Regions from separate parts of the Pseudomonas sp. NPDC078700 genome, predicted to be linked through region 1. Evidence: riboswitches for the same ligand, from Rfam matches in the RefSeq annotation. Region 1 holds a riboswitch; each other region holds the start of a gene.
What was found. Region 1 has a riboswitch for cobalamin ahead of ACIGCM_RS09455 (energy-coupling factor ABC transporter permease). Riboswitches for the same ligand answer to the same signal wherever they lie in the genome.

Region 1 (5,903 bases):
AAAGGTGGTCAGCACCTTGCGGCCACGGAAGTCATAGTGGGTGATGCACCACGCCAGCAGGATGCCGAATACCAGATTGATTGGAACGGTCATGGCGGCAACCATAAGCGTCAGGCCAATGGCGTGCACCATGTAGTCTTCATTGAGATTGCCCCATAACAAGGCCAATCCACCTGACAGCGCCTTGCTGAAAATCAGCAATAAGGGCACCAGCAAAATCAAGACGACAAGGCTTAAGCCGAGGCCGATCAACAGCCATTGATGCCAGTGTTGAGGTTTTTTCATTTGCCCTGCCGTTGCCATTTGAACAGATGGCCCTGTAGTACCTGGAGACTAAACAGCAGTGTCAGCGAGGCCAGCAGAATGACTGAGGCGATGGCTGCAGCAGCAGGGTAGTTAAACTCCTGGAGGCGGATAAAGATCATCAGCGACGACACTTCGGTTTTGAACGGGATATTGCCAGCCAGCATGATGACTGCGCCAAACTCACCGAGGCTGCGAATGAACGATTGCGATGCTCCCGTCAATAATGCAGGTAGCAACGTCGGGAGAATTACATGGAAGAAGGTCTGCATGCGATTTGCACCCAGGGTTCTGGCCGCTTCTTCATACTCGTGCCCCATGTCTTGCATCACCGGCTGCACCGTGCGCACCACAAAGGGCAGGCTGGTAAAGACCATGGCGATCATGATGCCGGGGTAGGCATAGGCCAGTTTGATGCCCATAGGTTCAAGCCAGGCACCCAGCCACCCACTGGGAGCAAGTAGCGTTGCCAGGGTTAAGCCCGCAACTGAGGTCGGCAAGGCGAAGGGCAGGTCGATAAATGCGTCGACCAAACGACGGCCTGGGAAGTCGTAGCGAGTAATGATCCAAGCCAGCAACATGCCAATAAGCACGGTAGCAATGGTGGCGTAAAAGGCACCGCTGACAGTCACCTCATAACTCTGTACCACCCGTGGATCACTGATTGCCTGCCAATATTGGGCCCAACCCATGTCACTGACATAAACCAGCAAGGCCGACAGCGGAAATAGGATCACCAGAGAGATATAAAACGTGCTGAAGCCGAAGCTCAGGCCAAAACCTGGAAGCAGCGGTTTCTGCAGAAAAAAACGCGAAGAGGTTTGCACACTAAGGTTCCTGAACGAATAAGCCACAGCAAAGCTGCGGCTTATTGTACTACTCAAAACTACAAATCAATTAGCGGCCTTCAGCCAGCAACTGATCCAGCACACCGTTAGCGGCAAAGTGCTTCGCGGTGATCTCATCCCAAGTGCCGAGTACTTCATTCGGGTTGATCAGGCGCACCTGCGGGAATTGGCTGGCAGTGGCTGCAACGACTTCCGGGTTGTGTACGCGGTAGTTGAAGGTGGTCAGCAGTTGTTGGATTTCTTTGGTGTATTGGAACTCAAGAAAGGCTTTGGAGACGTCACGGGTGCCCTTGGAATCAACAACCTTGTCGACCAAGGCAACTGGGAACTCAGCCAGAACGCTCACTGGCGGGACCACGATTTCATATTCGCCGGACTTGAATTCATCACTGTTAGCGATGTTGACCACTTCAGATTCAAACGTCAGCAGCACGTCGCCTTGGCCATTCTGAGCAAAGGCTACAGTGGCAGCGCGACCGCCAGTAGGGAAGTTTTGCACGTTGTGCAGAATTTTACCGACGAAGCTTTTGATCTTGCCTTCATCACCATCAAATTTCTCGTTGGCATAGAGCCAAGCACCCAGGTAGCTGTAACGCGCATTACCAGATGTTTTCGGATTAGGGAACACCAGCTTCACATCGTCACGGGCCAAATCATCCCAGTTCTTGATGTGCTTCGGGTTGCCTTTGCGCACCAGAAACGCCGTGGTGCTGTAATACGGCGAGCTGTTATTCGGGAATTGCTTCGCCCAGTCTTTGCGCACTAAACCGCGCTTGGCGAGGATGTCGATATCGGTAACTTGGTTGAAGGTGACGATATCCACCTTTTTACCTTGGATGATGTCTTGTGCCTGGCGTGAAGTGCCAGCAAATGACTGGTCAATCACCAGGTCTTTACCGGTTTCGGCTTTCCACTTGGCGACGAACTTGGGGTTGATCGCTGCAAACACCTCACGAGCGACGTCATAAGATGCATTAAGGATCGGCTTATCAGCTGCCAGAGCGGACAGGCTGCCGAGCAGGCTTGTGGAGACAACACTGGCTAGAAGCAATTTCTTTAGCATGATCAAGACGTTCCCCGTCGCGATGCCTGTTTAAATCAGGCATATAATTCGATTATTAGGTCAAAAATAGTCGGCTGATACTGCCTAGGTTTTTTATTCTTAAAAAGTAATTTTTAGCGCTATGTATAGATCTAAATAGAATTTCAGTGGCTTCCATTCCCGGCGAGTGGATTTACACAGCGCAGCGTCTTGGCTAGTGTGTCCGCGGATTTGATGGGAGTCGGTATAAATTCTTATTCTTTAAATGAATATTGATCTGACTAAACGATATTTTTAAGAATATAAAGCCGGCGCTATGATCCGCACACCCTTGCATCGCCTTGGTCCACCTGCCGTCTATGACATTGTCTAGCCGCAACCTTGGTTGCAGAGCACGTAAGAATTAACTGCCCGCGCCATAAGGCTGAGGACGCAACGCATGTCGATTGAAATCACTAACGTCAGCAAGAATTTCCATGCGTTCAAGGCGCTAAATCAGATCAACCTGAACATTCAGAGTGGCGAACTGGTCGCTCTGTTAGGGCCATCCGGGTGCGGTAAAACCACCTTGCTGCGAATCATTGCCGGCCTCGAAACACCTGATAGCGGCAGCATTCAGTTTCACGGTGAGGATGTTTCCGAGCACGATGTGCGTGACCGAAATGTGGGTTTTGTATTCCAGCACTACGCACTTTTTCGGCATATGACGGTATTCGATAACGTCGCATTTGGCTTACGCATGAAGCCCAAGCGCGAGCGTCCCACTGAAGCTGTGATTGCACAGAAGGTGCATGAACTGCTGGGCCTGGTGCAACTGGACTGGCTTGCTGACCGTTACCCAGAGCAGCTTTCCGGTGGTCAGCGCCAACGTATTGCACTGGCCCGTGCGCTGGCCGTTGAGCCCCGCGTATTGCTGCTTGATGAACCCTTTGGTGCACTGGATGCCAAGGTGCGTAAGGAGCTGCGCCGTTGGCTGGCGCGCCTGCATGAAGATGTACATCTAACCTCCGTGTTCGTGACTCATGACCAAGAGGAAGCCATGGAAGTGGCAGACCGCATCGTCGTGATGAATAAGGGAGTGATTGAGCAAATCGGTTCACCTCGCGAGGTCTATGAGAACCCTGCCAGTGACTTCGTTTACCACTTCCTGGGGGATGCCAACCGCCTCTATATCGGCGAAGACCACCACGTCTTGTTCCGTCCCCATGAAGTCCATTTGTCGCGCCAGCCACAAGAAGGGCATCAGGCTGGTGAAGTACGCGATATCCGTCCGCTGGGCGCAATCACCCGCGTCACCCTCAAGGTGGCTGGGCAGACTGATCTGATTGAAGCTGAGGTGGCCAAGGATCATATGAGCCTTGATGACCTTAATCGTGGCGAAACACTGTATTTCAAACCCAAGGGTGGCCAGGCGCTAATCAATCCTTGATGAGCAATTTGCCTCTGCTGAAACAGCTGGAACTAATAAGCTGACCTCCGGGTCAGTATTTTATCCCGCTTAACCTGCAGAGGTAATCCTTATGTCCCAATTCACCCTTAACTACAGGTTCCACAACCAACCACGCAGTCATGGGCTCGAATTAGAGCAATCCCAACTGAGTGAAGGCGAAGCTGCTCGCCATCTGATTGAACTGCATCACGCCGATGCCGAAAACAGTTTGCTGATGCCAGCAGCCGACGCCACCGAAGATGAACTGCTCGCGCAGGCCGAGGTGTTGGCCATCAGCGATATACGTGTTGTTAGCTGAGTTGCAGTAAGAGGGAGGGAGGGGGCGTGTCAAAATAGGCCAGTGCTTCCTCGACCCTCCTATGTGAGCCAGGCATTGCTGTGCCTGTTTGCTGCCACCACGCATGGCCTGTCCACAATCCCATCATTCGTCATTAAATACATATCAAATACATATCTCCCTTCTTCCTTTCCCAACTACCAATCAGGCGAGCCCCCAGCGCCTGGTTGCGCGTGGTTTCTGGCAGTTACACCGCAGGCGATACGTTTACTGCACCGCACCATTTCAGTTTGTTTCTAGGCTTTTGTTGGGTTCATCAGTAAAGTAGCCGCCGATGGTTTTCGGCCCCCTTCTCTGGGGGGCGAAATGAAAAAGGGAATGGGGTGAAGGCTTTAGCGCTTGAACCCTCAGCTGCCTCCGCAACTGTAAGCGAAGAGTGACACCCGAACACCACTGGCATTGCTGGGAAGGTGGGTGAAGCGATGACGCGCAAGCCAGGAAACCTGTCATCAAAACCGGATTTTGCCGGTCATTCGCTCATATTTATCGCACGGTGGGTGCGATGGAGGATTCACTATGCATATCGAACCGGGTGTCGTTGATGGCGCCAAAATCATTCTTAGTTATGCAACAGCAGTAGGTGGTTTTGGTCTGGCGGCAAAAATGGCCATTGATAGCGTTCGCAATAACGGCGGCGTTGCGGCGCTACTGCTACGCAGTTTGATTACCACTACGCTGGTGTTCTGTTTCTTTGAAGTCTTGCCACACCATGCTGTTGGGGTGTCAGAGGTTCACCTGATTCTGGGCTCTACACTGTTATTGGTGTTTGGTGCCGGTGCCTCGGCGATTGGGCTGGCTGCTGGCTTGTTGATCCAGGGTGTATTTTTTGCCCCTTTCGACTTGCCTCAATACGGCATGAATGTGACCACGTTACTGGTGCCGCTATGGGCGATTAATGCCTTGGCTCAACGGATCATTCCGCAAAGCACGGCCTACGTAGACACCCGTTACAGTCAAGTGCTGGCGCTGTCGACGGCGTATCAGGGTGGCATCGTTCTGTGGGTCGCGTTTTGGGCATTCTATGGTCACGGCTTTAGTGTGGAAAACCTTGCCAGCGTTGGCACCTTTGGCTTGGCGTACATGACGGTGATTATTGTCGAGCCCTTGATTGATCTGGCGGTGTTGGCCGGTGCCAAGGCATTAGCCCGTTACAGCAGTGGTCCGGCGTTTAATGTGCGCCTGCATCAACCTGCTTAAAGGGTGAGTCCTGCGGCGCTCAGGCGGATGCTTGGCGCCATGCAGTGAACGCTTGATTGATGCCTGTCTGGTTGAAGACCGACAGGTGTCGCGCTGTATTTTTGCGCGTGCACCGAGCGCTCACGTCGGGTGCTAGCGCACAGCCCAATCACTTGATTGCGATGCTTGCCAATTGCGAGTCGATGGCTGCTGGGTGCAATTCTTCGATCTAGCTGAAATCGCCTTTGTAAGAGGCGTTCGATCCAGCTGTCACGCCCTGTTGAACGGTTGCCGTGCATAGGCGACTCGGGTACTCTGCGTGGCATCGAACAGGTGCCCCGAGCGCAACCGCGCAACGGGTGAAACGGGAAGTCCGGTGATCGCATGGTTAAACATGGCGTATTCCGGCGCAGCCCCCGCTGCTGTAGAGCCTGATGCAATCGCGATATACCACTGGGCAACCGGGAAGGTGCGATTAGCGAATGAAGGCGAGCCAGAAGACCGGCCTGATCGACAATAGGTGCGTACCCCGGGGTGTGGGTTTGCCGATGCTGTGTATTGCCTTCGCGGGCAAATATTTCCAGTAGTTGTCTTTCAGGTCTTGGCATTGCCACGTCCTGCCATCCCCTGTTGCTGCGCTCCGTTGAATTGTGTGCGCCTAGTCGCGTGCGCATTTTCTGATTTCAGGAGTGTCGCCAAGTGATCGATGATGACAAAAAACGCAGCCACAATGAGCGGATGCAACGT
Region 2 (5,903 bases), on a different contig from region 1:
GTGCTGATTGGCCACTTCTTATTTGGGTACTGCACGGGGCTTCGGGTAAACTGGCGCATCTTTGTATTAATAACGATTCGCCTGATGCCGACGACTTTCCAAGAGATTCCCCGCGAACGCCCGCTGACGCCTTTGCTTGACCGTGCGAATACGCCGACCGAGCTGCGCCGATTGGGTGAGGCCGAGCTGGAAACCCTGGCCGACGAACTGCGCCAATACTTGCTCTACACCGTCGGCCAGACCGGTGGTCACTTCGGTGCGGGCTTAGGCGTGGTCGAGCTGACAATTGCTCTGCATTACGTGTTTGATACTCCAGATGACCGTTTGGTATGGGATGTTGGCCATCAAGCCTATCCGCATAAAATCCTGACCGGTCGCCGCGAGCGCATGAGCACCTTGCGGCAAAAAGACGGCGTTGCTGCCTTTCCACGCCGCAGCGAAAGCGAATACGACACCTTTGGCGTCGGCCACTCAAGCACCTCAATCAGTGCAGCGCTGGGCATGGCGGTTGCCGCCAAGATACAGGGTAGCAACCGTAAAAGTGTTGCCGTCATAGGTGATGGCGCACTGACTGCAGGCATGGCGTTCGAAGCGTTGAACCATGCCTCTGACCTTAAAGCCAATATGCTGGTGGTGCTCAACGACAACGACATGTCGATCTCGCGCAACGTCGGCGGGCTGTCGAATTATCTGGCGAAAATCCTTTCCAGCCGCACCTACGCAAGCATGCGTGAAGGCAGCAAGAAAGTACTCTCGCGCCTTCCCGGCGCGTGGGAAATCGCCCGTAAAACCGAAGAGCACGCCAAAGGCATGCTGGTTCCGGGCACCCTGTTTGAAGAACTCGGCTGGAATTACATTGGCCCAATTGATGGCCATGACCTGCCAACTATGCTGGCCACGCTGCGCAATATGCGCGACCTGGAAGGCCCGCAGTTCCTGCATGTCATCACCAAAAAAGGTAAAGGCTTCGCCCCGGCAGAGGCGGATCCCATTGGTTACCACGCCATCACCAAGCTTGAGCCGGTCAATCGTCCTGCTGCGCAAACCGCCGCAAAAAAACCTTCTGGCCCTAAGTACTCCAGTGTATTTGGTCAGTGGCTGTGTGACATGGCAGCGCAAGACTCGCGCCTGCTCGGCATCACCCCGGCGATGAAAGAAGGTTCCGATCTGGTTGCCTTTAGCGAGCAATACCCAGACCGCTACTTTGATACGGCTATCGCTGAACAGCACGCGGTTACGCTCGCTGCGGGCATGGCCTGTGAGGGCAGCAAGCCAGTTGTCGCGATCTACTCGACCTTCTTGCAACGCGCCTATGATCAACTGATTCACGACGTTGCGGTGCAGCACCTCGACGTATTGTTCGCCATTGACCGCGCAGGTTTAGTGGGTGAAGACGGGCCGACCCATGCGGGCAGCTTCGATATCACCTACTTGCGCTGCATCCCCGGCATGCTGGTGATGACCCCAAGCGATGAGAACGAATTGCGCCGCATGCTTACCACCGGCCACCTGTTTGACGGCCCCGCGGCTGTGCGCTATCCACGCGGCACGGGCCCTGGCGCGACCATTGAAGCCGGGCTTGAGCCGTTGGAAATCGGCAAAGGCGTTGTCCGTCGGCAAGGCAGCGGCACGGCAATGCTGGTATTCGGCGTGCAACTGAGTGAAGCCTTGAAAGCCGCTGAAACACTGGATGCGACTGTTGTCGACATGCGCTTCGTCAAGCCTATCGATGAGGCGTTGATCCGCCAGCTAGCTGCCAGCCATGAACTGCTGGTAACCATTGAAGAAAACAGCATCATGGGCGGCGCTGGCAGTGCAGTCAGCGAGTTTCTGGCACAGGAAAATGTGCTCAAGCCAGTGCTCCACCTTGGCCTGCCCGACCTCTACGTCGAGCATGCCAAACCGTCACAAATGCTTGCCGAATGCGGCCTTGATGCAAAGGGTATCGAGCAGGCAATTCGTCAGCGTTTGGCTGTTATCAAGTAATAACTAACCCATTGCCGCAAACTCGGTAATGGGTTTTATCGTGATTGACCGAGGTCGCTGTCAGCCGCAAGGCGCAGCGTGAAAAGGGAAGCAGGTGCGTCTATGACAATGCCTGCGCTGCCCCCGCAACGGTAACCGACAGTGCTGAGCCCTTGAGCCCAGCACAGCGTTTTTCGACAACCACTGGGTTAGCCCGGGAAGGTGAAAAACGCTGTCGGCAGCCCGGAGACCTGCCTCGTTGCAATTTTGACTGGTGTTGCGGAGGGCATCACCGTCAAGTGCGGGTCTCTGTTGGCCAGCGCTTGTCCCTGCCCTCCTCAAAAGCATTGTACTTTTGAGGTTGTTTAATGAAGTTTTCCCGCATTTACTTGGCGCTCACTATGGCCCCATGCCTGGCCACGGCCGCTCAATCAGCCGAGCCTTATCAGGCCACGCCTCTGGTTATTACCTCGGGCCGTCAGGCAGAGCCGATCAGCAAAGCCACCGCCGCTATCACTGTCTATGAACGCAAAGACATCGAACGCCTACAAGCCGGTGACGTGCTTGACTTACTCGCTCGCACGCCGGGTGTCAGCGTCCAACGCAGTGGCGGTAGCGGCTCACTCAGCGGGATATTTATTCGCGGCACTTCGACAGCGCAAAGCTTGGTGTTGGTCAACGGCCAGCGCATTGCCGGCAGTTCCAGCGGAACAGCCAGCCTCGAACAACTCAACCTTGATCAAATCGAGCGCATCGAAGTGGTTCGTGGCAGCCGCTCAGCGCTCTATGGTTCAGACGCCATTGGTGGCGTCATTCAGATTTTTACCCGCAGCGGTGAACAAGGCCTGCACCCGCGCCTTAAAGTAGGTTACGGCACCTATGGCACTTGGCAGCGCAGCCTGGGATTGTCGGGCGGCGACGAACAGACCCGCTTCGACTTAGGAGCCTCGCTGGATGAAACCGATGGCTTTGAGCGCACCAATCTAATCGGCAGCGAAGACAGTGCCTATCGCAACAAAGGCTTCAACCTCAGCCTGTCGCATAACTTTAATGACAGGCTTGAAGCCGGTATTAACCTGCTGCGTCAGTCCGGGCAGAGTGAATACGACTACAGCTTGTCACCGACCCAGGCCGCCGACACTGACTTTGAAGAATCCACTGGCAGCGCTTATGTGCAAGCGCAATTGAACGAAAACTGGACGTCACGCCTAGAGCTGGGTCATACCGAGAACCGCCAAACGTCGCACGACCCTTATGGCGGCTCAGTATTCAATACCTACCGCGACCAAGCCAGCTGGCTTAACACCATTGAGTTTGCTGAGCAGCAACAACTGATGCTCGGCTTGGACTGGTACGAAGACCGCCTCAACAGCTCGACAGACTTCAACGAAAACTCGCGCTGGAATAAAGCAGCATTTATTCAGCACCGGTATGACAACGACCTGTTCGGCACTGAGCTCGGCCTGCGTCATGATGACAATGAAGCCTTTGGGAGCGAGAACAGCTGGAATGCGGCCTTCACTTGGCACGTGAATAACGATAACGACTTGATTGCGTCATACAGCGAGTCCTTCCGCGCGCCAACCTTTAATGATCTGTATTACCCAGACGATTGTTTCCCCGGCTTTGGTTGTACGGTGTATAGCAACCCAGATTTACAACCGGAGACGGCGCGCAGCTATGAGCTGCAGTGGCGCTCGCGCTTGTCGCCGACCAGCTCATTGGAAATCTCCGCTTACCACACCCGCATTGAAGACGCGATCGTCACCAACAATGCACTGGACGGCAATCAGTCAAACAGCATCGATGCCTTCCGCCCGGAAAATATTGATGAAGCGACCATCCACGGCCTGGAAATTGGGCTTAAACAACAAATTTTCGGCTGGCACACCAGCCTCGGCTACAGCTTGGTCGATGCGCGCAATAGCAGCGGCAGCGGTAACAACGGCAAACGCCTGAGCCGTCGTCCAGAAAACACCTTCACGGCGGATATAGACCGCAGTTTCGGTCAGTTCAATGTCGGCGCGAGTTGGCTAGTGGCCAGCCATAGTTACAACGACCTGGCCAATAGCCAAGAGATACCGGGCTACGGCGTGCTGGGCCTGCGTGCGGGCTGGAATGCCCCCAACGACCTGCGCTTTGATCTGAAGCTGGACAACCTGCTTGACCATGACTACTACCAGGCCAACGGCACAGCCTTCGATAGCACCACCTTCGCTCAAGTCCCCTTCCACTACGAGGAAGCTGGGCGCACCGCGTTGGTTTCAATGACCTGGACACCGCAGCTCTAACAACGCCGCCAAAGAAGCGTAGCCAGGTGGTCAAGGTGAAGCTTGACCACCGCGGTATCGAAATCAAGCGGAAATCATTGGCAGCAAAGGGTGGCCGAAAAAACTAGCCCCCCCGTGACAATCGACAGCCGTCGATGCAAACCTATCAATGCTTGATGTCGACGACACCGTAGACCTTGCGCGAATAGACATAAAACGCGAGCCCTACAGCCGACCAGCCACCCACCAGAACCCATTCGATTGGCAACAATGCCGAAGGTGCAATGGGGGTGTAAAGCAGCACCAAGCCGAGGGATAAAATCAGCGCAACATACCCCACCCATGGGCCTTTTCCGGCGCGAAACGGGCGCTCCATCTCAGGTTCTTTTTTACGCAGCACAATAAAAGACAGCGCCACCATCGAATAGGCAACCACGATACCCAGACCGCCAGCATCGACCAGCCACACCATCGCCTGGCGGCCGAATAAAGGGGCAACTATCGAAAGCGCACCAATCAATAAAATCGCATTGACCGGGGTTTTGTAAGTGGGGTGCAATTTGGCCAAGAACGCGGGCAGCATTTTGGCTTCGGCCATGGCATACACCGCACGCGACCCGCCGATTAGAAATGCATTCCAGCTGGTCAGAATCCCGCCCAGACCAGCAAGCACCAGCAGCTTCCCGGCCCATGCTCCGCCCAGTACAGCGGTGGCTGCATCTGCCGTCGCCAGCTTGGTCCCCGCTAAGGCTTCGGCATCCAAGGCACGCCCTGTGGCATACATAATCAGAATGTACCAGGCCACGGCCATCAAAACAGAAACGATCAAAATGATGCCGATTTTGCGATACGGCAAATCAATTTCTTCAGCCGCTTGTGGGATAACGTCAAAGCCAACGAACAAAAACGGCGTCATGATAATGACCGAAAACACCCCGCCCATTCCGCCAACAAATAACGGCTCAGTGTTGGCACTCGAGCCGTTGAACAGTGAGCCACTGATCAGCATGATGCCAACCACAATGATCAACACGGTAATCACCGCTTGAAACATTGCACTGGCCTTTACCCCGCGGATATTGAGCCACGTCATGCCGATTGCACCGACAATACCCACCATTGCCCAGGTGAAATAAACATCCCAGCCAGCGATTGAATACATCAGCCCGGCTTTGTATCCGGGGACTATTTGCTCAAGCACAGTGGGCAAGGCGACGGCTTCAAAGGCCACCACCGAAACGTAACCAAGAATGATTGCCCAAGTGCAGAAAAACGAGGCCCCAGGACCGAGCGCACGGTGGGCATAAACGTGTTCACCGCCATTTTGCGGCATGGCTGACGCCAGCTCTGCATAAGCCAGGCCGATCATAATCACCGCGGCACCACCGATAGCAAAGGCCAACATTGTGCCGCCTGTACCGGCGTTGCTGATCATGGTTCCGGCAAGTACTACCCAACCCCAGCCAACCATTGCGCCAAAGGCTAGCGCGATGACATCTTTGGAGCCCAGCACGCGGGCAAATTTTGTGTTGTTGACCATGGTTCCTCCTTGAGCCAAAAATACTTAACCATCCATGTCTAAAGCATCTGGTATCACCCAAATAGCTGACAGACTTAGATGCCACAAGGTTTTCAGGTTAACGGCTAACAAAGGGCGCAAGCAAGGAA
Region 3 (5,903 bases), on a different contig from region 1:
CTAGCCAGGCACCGCAACCTCAAATCAGCACACCAGAACCGGTGGCTGAGGCGATCAATCCAGCGACGGAAGACTTTACCGACTTCACTGATGCGCTAGCCGCACAGAAGTCGTATCAGTTGCCCCAGTTGGCTGACAGTATTCTAGAACACGGTCTTTCGCTGGTCGGTACGCGCTACCGCTGGGGCGGCAGTAGCGTGAAATCGGGTTTCGATTGCAGTGGCTTTATTGGCTATCTGTTTGAAGAAGAAGCGGGCATGCAGTTGCCGCGCTCAACCCGTGAAATGATTAACATCGATGCGCCGCTTGTGAAGCGCGATGAGTTGGAACCCGGGGATTTGGTGTTTTTTAGCACCAACGGCCGTGGTCGTGTCAGCCATGCCGGGATTTACATGGGTGATGATCGTTTTATCCACTCTGCCAGTCGGCGCAGTGGTGGCGTCCGAATAGACAGTCTTCAGGACGCCTACTGGAAGCGCAATTACATGGAAGCTAAGCGCGTACTGGCGATGGCTTCAACCGGGCAGGGAGTTACTGTCCGTTAGTGTGTGTGCAAAGGCGCTTAGGCGCCTTTTTCATTTTTGGTGGTGCCGGTTGTCTCGCACGTTTGTGGGTATGGAGCGGTAAAACTGTATTTTTAATTTTTTTGGCATCCGCAACCGCTGTTGCTGCTCGGGTTTCGTAATGCGTAAATCTCTCTTAAGTGTTTTGTTTTGTTGCTCCTTTGGGTTGTTTTCCAGCTTTTCAGCTCAGGCAAATGAGAAGCACGCCAGCTTGGAAAAGGCCTCATTGCCTAAAGCGGCTGCGGTTGTTGGGCGTGCCCAGGAATTGATCGGTGTGCCTTATCGTTGGGGTGGCACCAATGCGCGTCGTGGTTTCGATTGCAGTGGTTTGATTGTTTATCTTTTCGGTAGCGAGGCCAATATCCATCTGCCGCGCACCACAGGCCAGATGATCAAGATGAACGCGCCGAAAGTCGCCAAAAGCGACCTGCGTGCCGGTGATGTTGTGTTCTTTAATCACAACGGTAATGGCCGGGTCAGTCACATTGGCCTGTATATCGGTGAAGGAGAGTTCATTCACGCACCGCGTACGGGCAAGTCCATCCGCATCAGCAAGCTGGGTAACAGCTATTGGAGCCGTCACTACATTGGTGCCAAGCGCTTCCTTAAAGGCGATGGGTCACGTGATCAGCCTATGCTCGCTTCGCGGGGGCATTCGAAGCTCGGCCATCAGGCCGGTTTTACCCGCACTGTCGTCTCCGCGCACAAGGCTTCGCGCAGTCAGCCAATGCTCGCGTCACGCTCACGCTTGCGTCATAAGCGATAGCACGGCAGAGTAGGCGCACTACGTTATTTGGTGCGCCTCGCATGACTCGAACGATCCGCATTGCATTGTTATCACTTGCAGCGCTACTAAGCGCCTGTTCTAGTCATCCTCCTTCGCCGCAACCTGTCCCTCGAATAACCAATCCTGCTGCTAATGGTAATGCCGACGATGTGCTGATTCGTGCTATTGGCTTGGTTGGCACCCCTTACCGTTATGGTGGCAATACCCCTGATGGCGGCTTTGATTGCAGTGGCTTAATCGGCTTTGTCTACCGTGACGTTGCCGGTATTAGCTTGCCGCGCACCACCAGCCAGTTAAGTCAGATGCGTGGGCAAAACATCAGCCGCAGCAACCTTCAAAGCGGTGATCTGGTGTTCTTTGCCACCAGTGGCGGCAGCAAGGTCAGCCACGCGGGCATCTATGTGGGTGAGGGCCGTTTTGTGCATGCCCCTTCGAGTGGCGGTACTGTACGCCTCGACAGTCTGAGTAGTAGTTATTGGCAGGGCGTCTACTTGGATGCCAAGCGCGTATTTAGCGGTGAGCTGGCGCACAATATGTAAAGGGCTGCATTCGGTACGGAGACGCCAATGACCAATCGAACGCTTAATCTCGACGAACCCTTGTACCACTACCTGCTGGATGTTTCCCTGCGCGAATCCTCTACGCTGAAACGGCTGCGTGAAGAGACGGCCATGCTTGCCAATGCGCGCTGGCAAATTGCACCCGAGCAGGGGCAGTTTATGGCGATGCTGGTGCAGTTGCTGGCGCCCAAACGGATCATTGAAGTCGGTACGTTCACCGGTTACAGCGCGATCTGCATGGCTCAGGCAATGCCCGCTGACGGTAAGCTAATCTGTTGTGATCTGGTGGCCGATTACAACGCAATCGCTGAGCGCTATTGGCAAGAGGCTGGGGTTAGTGATCGTATCGAGCAGCGTTTGGCTCCCGCACTGGATACCCTTGCACAGCTGGAGCGCGAGGGGTTTGCAGAGACGGTCGATATGATGTTTATCGATGCCGATAAAGCCAATTACCCCGACTATTTTGAACAGGCGCTACGCTTGCTTAAGCCGGGTGCCTTGCTGCTTTTCGATAACACCCTCTGGAGTGGACGGGTGCTTGAAGCCGAGCCTGAAAGCGAAGACACGCGCGCGATTCAAGCGCTGAATGCGCAGCTCAAAGATGATGCGCGTATCGATCTGACATTACTGCCGCTGGGTGATGGTTTGACACTCTGCCGCAAGCGTTAACATCTGCCTTATGTCCGAACCTATTCGTCTGCCACCCCAGCCTGACGCCTGTGAATTGTGCGCGCGCGATACGCTGTTGACTCGACATCATCTGATTCCCAAAGCGCTGCACAACAAAACCTATGTGCAAAAGCGCTACGCCAAGACAGAGCGCATCACTGCAACCCTGTGGCTGTGTCGCGCCTGTCACAACCAAGTGCACCGCTTGTTTAGCGAAAAAGAATTGGCGCTGACCTACAACTCGCGGGAGAGCTTGTTGAGTGATGAGCGCCTGCGCACCTTTGTTGAGTGGCTTGCGGTCAAACCCGCCGACTTTTATCCGCGCCATTGAAACTGAATCGACACTTTTTCATCCAGCATTTTAACCGGCAATCGGTTTTTTGAGTGCTCAATGGTGGGTAAACGTCGCGTTGCCACGCCCAGTGCCATTGCATTGGTGTTTGACCTTCTAGTCGCAAGTCACTACTCTGCGCGGCTTGCTTCAGGTGCCTTGTATTTACAGGGTGAAACAGGGAAGTCGGTGAGTTTTGCGTGTTCACGCAAGCAATTCCGACGCTGCCCCCGCAACGGTAAACGAGTCAACTCAAACGCTTTTTCAACCACTGTGCTCAGGCATGGGAAGGTGTGTTTGATGGTGTGCTGGCAACAGTGCGCTGCTCGTAAGCCCGGAGACCGGCCTGTCGCATGTTCACGGCATCGCGGAGGGCTTTGTCGGGCGTATCACCCTGTGGGCGTTTTTTTGCGTACCTGTGGCTAATGCGTCTGCTGTTCTCCGTATGTCTTTCCCAGTCTAGGTCGCACGGGTGAGAGCGGCGGAGCATACGCAATGAGCAGTAAGTCCTTTTTCACGTCAGCAGCCGTCGTGCTGTGTGGCGTATCCAGTGGTTCCCAGGTTTTCGCAGTAGAACCGAACCAGCTTGACGACACCGTGGTTACCGCCACGCGTACAGCACAAACGGCCAACCAGAGCCTGGCTGCTGTCACGGTATTTGATCGTGCAGAAATCGAGCAAACACAGGTCAATTCTGTGCCTGAGTTATTACGAAAAGTCCCAGGTGTTTCGTTGGTCAATAACGGCGGGCCCGGTAAGTCGACCTCGCTATTTATGCGTGGCACTGAGTCTGATCACGTGTTGGTCATGATTGATGGCGTCAAGATTGGTTCGGTCAGCTCCGGCGGTGCTGCCTTGCAGGATCTGCCCATTGAGTTGATTGAACGCATTGAAGTCGTACGTGGACCGCGCTCCAGCCTGTATGGTTCTGAAGCCATTGGTGGGGTTATCCAGATTTTTACCCGCAAAGGAAAGACGGGCGAGGCTAAACCGTTCTTTTCTGCTGGCTACGGCACGCATGACGCCTCTACCGGCAGCGCGGGTGTTTCTGGGGGCAGTGACAAGGGTTGGTACAGCCTTGGCGTCAGCGGTTCGGATACTGACGGGATTAACGTCAAATCAGCTGGGGTCAGCGGGGCTGAAAGTGATGACGATGGTTATCGCAATCTGTCCGGCACCCTGAGTGCCGGTTATCGTTTCGACAACGGCTTGGAACTTGATGCAAACCTGCTTAAAGCCAAGTCGCACAACGATTACGACAGCGTTAACCGCAGCCGTACCTCAGGTTTCAATGCCAATGCTGACGGCGAGTCCAATGTCTATGGTGGCCGTGCCCGTTTCTCGCCGTTCGATATCTGGCTGGTGACTTTGCAGGCTGGACGCAGTGAGGATAAGTCCGATGCCTACACGGACGGCAAATTCAGCTCACGCTTTGATAGCCGACGCGACACGGTAAGTTGGCAGAACGATATAAGCGTTGCTGAGGGTCAGACAGTGACGCTCGGCACTGATTACCAGCGCGATGAAATCAACGGCAGCACTGATTACGATCAGGACTCACGTGACAATAATGGCTACTTTGTTCAGTACTTAGGCGAGGCCGGGCGTCATGACTGGCAAGTAGCGCTGCGCCGCGATGATAACGAACAGTTCGGTGATCATCAGACCGGTAATATCGCCTACGGCTTTGCGTTGACCGACTGGTTGCGCAGCACCATCAGTTACGGCAGTGCATTCAAGGCACCGACCTTTAACGAGTTGTACTTCCCTGACTACGGCAATCCAAATCTGGATGCTGAAACCTCAGAAAGCATTGAAGTTGGGCTAACCGGTCAGCACGATTGGGGGCACTGGTCGGTTAACGCTTTCCGCAATGAAATCGATGACCTGATTGCATACGACGCTTCGATTCAAGGGCCATCCAACGTCGATAAAGCCCGAATCAATGGTGTGGAGCTGGTTGTGGCCAGTCAATTGCTGGGCTTCGATTGGAACGCCAACTACACATTGATTGACCCGCAGAACCAGTCGAGCGGAGCCAATGACGGTAACCAGTTGGCGCGGCGTGCCAAGCAACTGTTCAACCTTGATGTTGATCGCCAACTAGGCAAGTTCAGCATCGGCGGCAGCGTGCATGCTGAAGGTCAGCGTTATGACGACCTGGCCAATACCAAGGAGCTTTCAGGTTTCGCCACCGTTGACTTGCGCGCAGAGTATCGCCTCACAAAAGAGTGGCGGCTGCAAAGCCGTGTCGCGAATTTGTTGGGTGCTGATTATGAGACTGCGGACGGTTACAACCAACCGGGGCAGGCCGTGTATTTCAGCGTGCGTTACCAAGCACTCTAGTCGCCATGCCTTGACCATGGCGTAGTTTCTGCGCCCTGGCACGGCCAAGAGGAGAAGATTATGAACATTTCGCCACGCAGCCAGTTACTGATCGCCATTGCGCTTGCCGCATTGATGGCCATGACCCGTGGTCAGCATTTCGCCACGGTTAACCTGCCCAGTGCATCCTGGGCTGTGTTCTTTCTGGCGGGTGCTTTGCTTAAGCCGCGCTGGGTATTTCCAGCACTGTTTGTCGAGGCTTCATTGCTTGATATCGCGGCCATGCAATGGGCTGGGGTAAGTGACTGGTGCATGTCGCCTGCCTATTGGATGTTAATTCCGGCCTATGGCGCTATGTGGCTCGGTGGTCGGCTTTACGCCGTTATGCATCGTCATCAGCCAAGCAGTCTTCTGTTGCTGGCTGCAATTGCTTCGGTCAGCGCCTTTGTGTGCTATTTGTTTTCGGGCGGTGGATTTCTGTTTTTCTCGGGCCGTTACCCAGACCCAAGCCTTGGCCAGTTGGTTGAGCGTATCGCGGTGTACTACCCGCGTAACCTGACTAATTTGGCCTTGTATCTGGGCGGTGCCAGCGCTTTGTATCTGGGCCTGCACGCAGCCTTTGCAGCACGTCGGCGTGAGGTGCGGTCATAATTATGCTCGCCATAATG

Region 2: another riboswitch for cobalamin. It lies ahead of ACIGCM_RS17715 (TonB-dependent receptor domain-containing protein); the one in region 1 lies ahead of ACIGCM_RS09455 (energy-coupling factor ABC transporter permease).
Region 3: another riboswitch for cobalamin. It lies ahead of btuB (TonB-dependent vitamin B12 receptor); the one in region 1 lies ahead of ACIGCM_RS09455 (energy-coupling factor ABC transporter permease).

Annotation. Positions count from the first base shown of each region.
Region 1 covers NZ_JBITUI010000002.1:790,314-796,216, forward strand. Annotated here, with positions in the region: gene cysW (sulfate ABC transporter permease subunit CysW) at 1-285, opposite strand, end outside; gene cysT (sulfate ABC transporter permease subunit CysT) at 282-1,130, opposite strand; gene cysP (thiosulfate ABC transporter substrate-binding protein CysP) at 1,201-2,214, opposite strand; gene ACIGCM_RS09445 (sulfate/molybdate ABC transporter ATP-binding protein) at 2,633-3,622, shown strand; gene ACIGCM_RS09450 (hypothetical protein) at 3,714-3,941, shown strand; cobalamin riboswitch at 4,239-4,446, shown strand; gene ACIGCM_RS09455 (energy-coupling factor ABC transporter permease) at 4,497-5,177, shown strand; cobalamin riboswitch at 5,471-5,681, shown strand; gene cobO (cob(I)yrinic acid a,c-diamide adenosyltransferase) at 5,859-5,903, shown strand, end outside.
Region 2 covers NZ_JBITUI010000005.1:54,802-60,704, reverse strand. Annotated here, with positions in the region: gene dxs (1-deoxy-D-xylulose-5-phosphate synthase) at 85-1,986, shown strand; cobalamin riboswitch at 2,021-2,239, shown strand; gene ACIGCM_RS17715 (TonB-dependent receptor domain-containing protein) at 2,334-4,256, shown strand; gene ACIGCM_RS17710 (APC family permease) at 4,402-5,775, opposite strand.
Region 3 covers NZ_JBITUI010000003.1:350,836-356,738, reverse strand. Annotated here, with positions in the region: gene ACIGCM_RS11990 (C40 family peptidase) at 1-545, shown strand, start outside; gene ACIGCM_RS11985 (C40 family peptidase) at 685-1,329, shown strand; gene ACIGCM_RS11980 (C40 family peptidase) at 1,371-1,889, shown strand; gene ACIGCM_RS11975 (O-methyltransferase) at 1,917-2,579, shown strand; gene ACIGCM_RS11970 (hypothetical protein) at 2,590-2,910, shown strand; cobalamin riboswitch at 3,046-3,275, shown strand; gene btuB (TonB-dependent vitamin B12 receptor) at 3,406-5,256, shown strand; gene ACIGCM_RS11960 (hypothetical protein) at 5,317-5,886, shown strand.